Regions from separate parts of the Streptomyces sp. NPDC127119 genome, predicted to be linked through region 2. Evidence: riboswitches for the same ligand, from Rfam matches in the RefSeq annotation. Region 2 holds a riboswitch; the other holds the start of a gene.
The links. Region 2 has a riboswitch for glycine ahead of gcvP (aminomethyl-transferring glycine dehydrogenase). Riboswitches for the same ligand answer to the same signal wherever they lie in the genome.
Positions count from the first base shown of each region.

Region 1: another riboswitch for glycine. It lies ahead of gcvT (glycine cleavage system aminomethyltransferase GcvT); the one in region 2 lies ahead of gcvP (aminomethyl-transferring glycine dehydrogenase).

Region 1 covers NZ_JBHXTO010000046.1:51,538-55,601, forward strand. Annotated here, with positions in the region: gene ACFVH5_RS21045 (enhanced serine sensitivity protein SseB) at 1-586, opposite strand, end outside; gene ACFVH5_RS21050 (AAA family ATPase) at 637-1,323, opposite strand; glycine riboswitch at 1,518-1,634, shown strand; gene gcvT (glycine cleavage system aminomethyltransferase GcvT) at 1,797-2,924, shown strand; gene gcvH (glycine cleavage system protein GcvH) at 3,078-3,455, shown strand; gene glyA (serine hydroxymethyltransferase) at 3,486-4,064, shown strand, end outside.
Region 2 covers NZ_JBHXTO010000124.1:14,198-18,261, reverse strand. Annotated here, with positions in the region: gene ACFVH5_RS34710 (DNA polymerase IV) at 1-589, shown strand, start outside; gene ACFVH5_RS34705 (PRC-barrel domain-containing protein) at 832-1,206, opposite strand; glycine riboswitch at 1,311-1,406, shown strand; gene gcvP (aminomethyl-transferring glycine dehydrogenase) at 1,591-4,064, shown strand, end outside.

The DNA of each region.
Region 1 (4,064 bases), on a different contig from region 2:
CGCCGCCCTCGATGCTCGCCAGACAGCGCCGGGCGCCCACCACGAGGCCGGTCGCGTCGAACTCCGCCGAGGCCGCGGCCAGGAAGTCCACCGGGTCGTCCTGCCAGTCGGGCTGGAAGAGCCGGACCCGGCCGCCGCTCGCGGGTCCGTCCAGTTCGGTCCGGCCCACCCGGCACAGTTCGGCGACGGCGGCCGGGGGCAACGGTATCCCGACCGTGCCGTCCGGGTTCAGGACGATGCCGGCCTGGGGCGGCAGACCGCGCGCGAACTCCACGGCGGGCGCCACCGTGTACGCCATGTGGTCACCGACGACCTGGCGGAACTGCTGCTCCGAGGTGAAGACCGGCACGTACGCCTGCCCGGCCAGCTCCATCGTGGGCAGGTCGAGCGGGCCGCTGTGCGGGCCGCCGCCCTCGGGCAGCGGCACCCAGATGAAGCTGCGCCCGAGGGTCTCCACGATCCGGGCCCCCGTCGAGGGCGACGGAGGGAGCCCCAGGGAGGCGGCGAGCACCTCCTCCACCTCGTTGCCGGGCCAGCCCATGTGGGGGTGCGCGTGTGCCGGAATGTCCTGTGCCGGGAAATCCATCTCTACCGCCTGCTCCAACCGCCGTGTGCGATGGCCGAGGTTAGTCGTCCTCAGTCGCCGAAATCGATGCGGCGCAGCACGTCCGCCGCGGCACGGTCGACGAGCACCGCGGAACCGCAGCCGTCGGGGAGGTCGCCCTTCTCCACCGAGCGCAGCAGCCGGGCGACCGCGCCGCGGTGGCGCGCGAACGCGTACCGCGAGACGCCACGGCCGCGTTCGCGCTGACCGTCGAGGGCCGTGCCGGGGTCGACGTCGAGGAGCAGCAGGTGCAGGGTGCCGCCGCGGCGGCGGGCGTCGCGGGCGAGCCAGTCGCGCACCCAGGCCTGCGTACCGCAGTCGTGGACGACGACGCCCTCCCCGGAGCGCAGGGCCCGGCGCAGGCCCGCGTAGTGCGCGGCGCGGACGAGGGGCCGGTAGACCGCGTACGGCAGGAAACGGGCCAGGCGCTCGTCCCAGCGGTCGCGGGTGTCCTGGGAGTCGATGAGGCGGCCGGTCACCGCCCGGCGCATCAGGGTCGATTTGCCGCTGCCCGGCAGGCCCGTGACCACCACCAGATCGGCCGCCCCGAAGCGCAGACCGTGCGGGCTGTGGCCCGAGCGCGCCCGCAGGTCGCGGACGACGGGGGTCACCAGCGGGTCGCACGCCTCCCTGGCCGGCGCAGGTGGCTGCTTGGGCAGCGCGATGCCCGAACTGGTCGCGTACGCCGTGGTCCTGTTCACCCTGATCGTCCTCCCCATGGGGTCGGCAGACCCATCTCCGTCGAGTGTAAAGAGAAGGTAATGCGCTGGTCCCCCTGTTTCTGTTCTTGTCCTGCCACAGCCCCGTCACAGATCACTGTGAACACCCTGGCCACCCCGTCCTGACCCCGTGCAGCCCCCTGCCGGAGCCGGGGGCGTGCAATGATGTGCCCGCCAACTGCATACCGGCCGCTTGAATCCGCGCGGGAGAGTTCCGGGAAACACGTACACGCAGGTGTACGAGTGCCCGGGCGCCGAAGGAGCAAGTCCCTCCCTTGAATCTCTCAGGCCCCCGATACCGCACGGACGAGGCACATCTGAAAAGCGGGCCGCCCCTGACCGTCAGGGCGTAGGCCCCACCCAAGGTGCAAGTCAGTGACCCCCGTGTTCGGCGGTGGTCACGGCGAACCTCTCAGGTTCCGATGACAGATGGGGAGGAACGACCTCGCCGTCATGCCTTGGGAGCCCCGCCGATGAGCAGCAACACCCCCGTCGAACCCCGCCGCACCGCCCTCGATGCCCTGCATCGCTCGCTGGGCGCGACCATGACCGACTTCGCGGGCTGGGACATGCCCCTGCGGTACGGCTCCGAGCGCGACGAGCACCTCGCCGTGCGGACCCGGGCCGGGCTCTTCGACCTCTCGCACATGGGCGAGATCACCGTGAGCGGACCGCAGGCCGCCGCGCTGCTGGACTTCGCGCTGGTCGGCAACATCGGCGGGGTGAAGACCGGCCGGGCCCGCTACACGATGATCTGCCGGGCGGACGGCGGCATCCTCGACGACCTGATCGTCTACCGCCTCGCCGACACCGAGTACATGGTCGTGGCCAACGCCTCCAACGCCCAGGTGGTCCTGGACGCCCTTACGGAGCGCGCCGAGGGCTTCGACGCCGAGGTCCGCGACGACCGGGACGCGTACGCGCTGCTCGCGATCCAGGGCCCCGAGTCCCCCGGCATCCTGAAGTCCCTCACCGACGCCGACCTGGACGGCCTGAAGTACTACGCGGGCCTGCCCGGCACGGTCGCGGGCGTCCCCGCGCTGATCGCGCGCACCGGCTACACCGGCGAGGACGGCTTCGAGCTGTTCGTGGCCCCGGCCGACGCCGAGAAGCTGTGGCAGGCGCTGACCGACGCGGGAGCCGCGGCCGGACTCGCCCCCTGCGGGCTCTCCTGCCGCGACACCCTGCGCCTGGAGGCGGGCATGCCGCTGTACGGGCACGAGCTGAGCACCTCGCTCACGCCGTTCGACGCGGGGCTCGGCCGGGTCGTGAAGTTCGAGAAGGAGGGCGACTTCGTGGGCCGCGAGGCGCTGTCCGAGGCCGCCGCCCGCGCCGAGTCGACGCCTCCGCGCGTCCTGGTCGGGCTGGCCGCCGAGGGCCGCCGCGTCCCGCGCGCCGGCTACCCCGTCGTCGCCGGCGGCAAGGTGATCGGCGAGGTCACCTCCGGCGCGCCCTCCCCGACGCTCGGCCGGCCGATCGCGATGGCGTACGTCGACGCGGAGCACTCCGCGCCCGGCACCGCCGGTGTCGGCGTGGACATCCGGGGCAGCCACGAACCGTACGAGGTCGTGGCACTGCCGTTCTACAAGCGCCAGAAGTGACACTGGTTCGCAAGCACCGCACGTGACGTCCGTCCGCAGGCGCCGCACGTGACGCCGGCCCGCAGGCGCCACACGTGATCCTGGGCACATCCGCCCAGCTCACCCGTACTCCCCCTGCATCAGCACTCACCCGCGTACAGGAGAATTCACGCCATGAGCAACCCCCAAGAGCTGCGCTACAGCAAGGAGCACGAGTGGCTGTCGGGCGCCGAGGACGGCGTCTCGACGGTCGGCATCACGGAGCACGCGGCCAACGCGCTCGGCGACGTGGTGTACGTCCAGCTCCCCGAGGTCGGTGCCGCGGTGACCGCGGGCGAGACCTGCGGCGAGCTGGAGTCGACCAAGTCGGTGAGCGACCTGTACTCACCCGTCACCGGTGAGATCACCGAGACCAACCAGGATGTCGTGGACGACCCCGCGCTGGTGAACACCGCTCCCTTCGAGGGTGGCTGGCTCTTCAAGGTACGGGTGACGGACGAGCCGAAGGACCTGCTCTCCGCCGCCGAGTACACCGAATTCTCCGGCTCCTGATTCCGGCTCCTCGCTAAGGACCCCAGACCGATGTCGCTTCTGAACACGCCCCTGCACGAACTCGACCCGGACGTCGCCGCCGCCCTCGACGCCGAGCTGAACCGTCAGCAGTCCACCCTTGAGATGATCGCCTCGGAGAACTTCGCCCCGGTCGCGGTCATGGAGGCCCAGGGCTCGGTCCTCACCAACAAGTACGCCGAGGGCTACCCCGGCCGCCGCTACTACGGCGGCTGCGAGCACGTCGACGTCGCCGAGCAGATCGCGATCGACCGGGTCAAGGAGCTGTTCGGCGCCGAGTACGCCAACGTGCAGCCGCACTCGGGCGCCTCCGCCAACCAGGCCGCGCTCTTCGCGCTGGCCCAGCCCGGCGACACCATCCTCGGCCTGGACCTCGCCCACGGCGGTCACCTGACCCACGGGATGCGGCTGAACTTCTCCGGCAAGCAGTTCAACGTGGTCGCGTACCACGTGGACGACGCCGGCCTGGTCGACATGGCCGAGGTCGAGCGGCTCGCCAAGGAGAACCGCCCCAAGGTGATCATCGCGGGCTGGTCGGCGTACCCCCGGCAGCTGGACTTCGCCGAGTTCCGCCGCATCGCGGACGAGGTC
Region 2 (4,064 bases):
GCTGCGGGGGGCGCATCTGTCCGGGCGGACCATCGTGCTGAAGGTGCGGCGGTACGACTTCTCGACGCTGACGCGGTCCGAGACGTTGCGGGGGCCCACGGACGATCCCGGGGTGGTGCGGGAGGCTGCCGCGCGGCTGCTGGAGGCGGTGGACACCACGGGGGGTGTGCGGTTGCTGGGGGTCGGGGTGACCGGGCTTGCCGACTACACGCAGGAGGATCTTTTCGCGCAGGCGCAGGCCGCTGCCGCGGGGGTGGAGGAGGTGGCGTCTGGGGAGCTGCCGGAGGAGGCCCGGGCGGTCGCCGTCGGTGTCGGTGTCGGCGTCGAGGAGTCCGCGGATGCTGGGCCCGCGGAGCGGGTGTGGCGGGCGGGGCACGATGTTCGGCATGTCGAGTTCGGGCACGGGTGGGTGCAGGGGAGTGGGCTGGGGAGGGTGACTGTGCGGTTCGAGACGCCGGGGTCCGTGCCGGGGCGGGTGAAGACGTTTCGGGTTGACGATCCCGGGTTGGAGTCGGCGGAGCCGTTGCCTTTGGTTGAGGGGTTGCCTGTGGGGCCTGCGGGGGGTTCGGGGGGTGGGGGTGCGTTGTGAGGGTGCGGGTTCGTTGTGGCTGGCCGCGCCGTTCCCCGCGCCCCTGAGTGGGCGGGACCGCGTCGTTGCCTGCGGCCCCGTCAAGGCAAAAGATTGCGCCGTTCCCCGCGCCCCTGAAGTGCCAGAAGACTGCGCCGTACCCCGCGCCTCTGAAGAATCAGAAGACTGCGCCGTTCTCCGCGCCCCTGGAGAGCCACGGGATTGCGTCGTTGCCCGTGACCCTGAAGAACTGGGAGCGGGTTTCAGGTGGGGTCGTCCGTGTTGGCCAGGTGGCCGAAGTCTCGGTCTGGGAAGGGGGGTGCTGGGGATACGTCCAGGCCGTAGTGGTGGTAGAGCTGTAGTTCCTGTTCGGGGGAGAGGTGGCGGCCCACGCCGAAGTCGGGGGCGTCCTTGATCAGGGAGCGTTCGAAGGGGACGTGCAGGGACTCGGCGATCACTTCGCTGGGCTCCAGGGGGACGAAGGCGTCCCGGCTGAACAGCCCGGTGCGTATCGCCGCCCACTCCGGTGCGCCGGTCGCGTCGTCGAGGTAGACCTCGTCCACGGTGCCGATCCTCGTGCCGTTGCGGTCGAACGCCTTGCGGCCTATCAGGTTGCGCGGATCGATGTCGGTCTGCACGGGCCCTCCAGCTGCTCGCAACTCATCCGTAAGCACTACGAAAGAGCACTTTGAGGTGGGCGGCCACTTGAGGGAACCCCGCTGGTAGGCTGGGCGACGGCTGCTGACCCCGTGCGGGAGAGTCCTCCAGGCTTCATCGGAGGCGCCGAAGGAGCAAATCCTCCCCGGAATCTCTCAGGCACACGTACCGCATGGACGAGGTCACTCTGGAAAGCAGAGGGGTGTTCGAGTATTCGACGGGCTCCGCTCTCACCGACGGTGAAAGCCGGCGTGCCTTCATGGCGGGCCGGTGAAGCTCTCAGGTTGAGATGACAGAGGGGGAGGCCGTTCGGGCACCCACACAGTGGTGCCCCTCGAAGGTCGTCAGACCAGGAGGCCTCCGCAATGACCGTCCAACGTATTCCGCTCTCCGAGCTCGAACAGGGAATCCCCTTCGAGCAGCGTCACATCGGGCCCGACTCCGAGGCCCGCGCCAAGATGCTCGCGCAGGTGGGGTACGGCTCGCTCGACGAGCTGACGGCCGCCGCGGTGCCGGATGTGATCAAGAACGCCGACGCGCTCGAACTGCCGGGCGCCCGCACCGAGGCCGAGGTACAGGCCGAGTTGCGTTCCCTCGCGGATCGCAACCAGGTGCTGGACTCGATGATCGGGCTCGGTTACTACGGGACGTTCACACCGCCCGTCATCCTGCGCAACGTGATGGAGAGTCCGGCCTGGTACACGGCCTACACGCCGTATCAGCCGGAGATCTCGCAAGGGCGGCTGGAAGCCCTGCTGAACTTCCAGACCGTGGTGGCCGAGCTGACCGGACTGCCGACCTCCGGGGCCTCGCTGCTCGACGAGGGCACGGCCGCCGCCGAAGCCATGGCGCTGTCGCGGCGCATGGGGAAGAACAAGAAGGGCCTCTTCCTGATCGACGCGGACACCATGCCGCAGACGATCGCGGTGATACAGACCCGCGCCGAGCCCACCGGCGTCGAGGTCGTCGTCGCCGACCTCGGCGACGGCATCCCCGCGGAGCTCGCCGAGCGTGAGATCAACGGCGTACTCCTGCAGTACCCCGGTGCCTCCGGTGCCGTGCGGGACCTGGGGCCCGTCGTCGAGCAGGCGCACGAGCTGGGCGCGGTCGTCACCGTCGCCGCCGACCTGCTCGCCCTGACGCTGCTCACCTCGCCCGGCGAGCTGGGCGCCGACATCGCTGTCGGTACGACACAGCGCTTCGGTGTGCCGATGGGCTTCGGCGGGCCGCACGCCGGATACATGGCCGTACGGGAGAAGTTCGCGCGCAGCCTGCCCGGCCGGCTCGTCGGTGTCTCCGTGGACGCGGACGGCAACAAGGCGTACCGCCTGGCCCTGCAGACGCGTGAGCAGCACATCCGCCGGGAGAAGGCGACCAGCAACATCTGCACGGCTCAGGTGCTGCTCGCGGTGATGGCGGGGATGTACGCCGTCTACCACGGCCCCGAGGGGCTGAAGGGCATCGCCCGGCGTACCCACCGTTACGCCACGATCCTCGCCGCCGGTCTGCGGGCGGGCGGGGTCGAGGTCGTCCACGAGGCGTACTTCGACACCCTCACCGTGCGGGTGCCGGGCCGGGCGGCCGAGGTGCTCGCCGCCGCCCGCCAGGGCGGGGTCAACCTCCACCTGGTGGACGCGGACCACCTCTCCCTGTCCTGCGACGAGACGACCACGCGGGCCCAACTGGGCGTCGTCTGGTCGGCGTTCGGTGTCGACGGCGATGTGGCCGCGCTCGACGGGACCGCCGAGGACACGCTGCCTGCCCCGCTGCTGCGCACCGACGAGTACCTCACGCACCCGGTCTTCCACCAGTACCGCTCGGAGACCGCGATGCTGCGCTACCTGCGCCGTCTCGCCGACCGCGACTACGCGCTCGACCGCGGCATGATCCCGCTCGGCTCGTGCACCATGAAGCTCAACGCGACCACCGAGATGGAGCCGGTCACCTGGCCCGAGTTCGGGCAACTGCACCCCTTCGCGCCCGCCGAGCAGGCCCAGGGCTACCTCACGCTCATCCGTGAGCTGGAGGAGCGCCTCGCCGAGGTGACGGGCTACGACAACGTGTCGCTCCAGCCCAACGCCGGCTCGCAGGGCGAACTGGCCGGTCTGCTGGCCGTCCGCGGCTACCACCGGGCCAACGGCGACGAGCAGCGCACGGTCTGCCTCATCCCCTCGTCCGCGCACGGCACGAACGCCGCCAGCGCCGTGATGGCCGGGATGAAGGTCGTCGTCGTGAAGACCGCCGAGGACGGCGAGATCGACGTCGCGGACCTGCGGGCCAAGATCGAGCAGCACCGTGACGAACTGTCCGTGCTGATGATCACGTACCCCTCGACCCATGGGGTGTTCGAGGAGCACGTCGCCGACATCTGCGCGCAGGTGCACGAGGCGGGCGGGCAGGTCTACGTGGACGGCGCCAACCTCAACGCGCTGGTGGGCCTCGCCAAGCCGGGGCACTTCGGCGGCGACGTCTCGCACCTCAACCTGCACAAGACCTTCTGCATCCCGCACGGCGGCGGCGGTCCGGGCGTCGGCCCGGTCGGAGTGCGCGCGCACCTGGCGCCGTACCTGCCGAACCACCCGCTGCAGCCCGCCGCGGGGCCGGAGACGGGCGTGGGCCCGGTCTCCGCGGCTCCCTGGGGCTCCGCGGGCATCCTGCCCATCTCCTGGGCGTACGTCAGGCTCATGGGCGGGGAAGGGCTCAAGAGGGCCACGCAGGTCGCCGTGCTCAGCGCCAACTACGTGGCCAAGCGCCTGGAGCCGCACTTCCCGGTCCTCTACACCGGTCCCGGCGGGCTCGTGGCGCACGAGTGCATCATCGACCTGCGGCCGCTCACCAA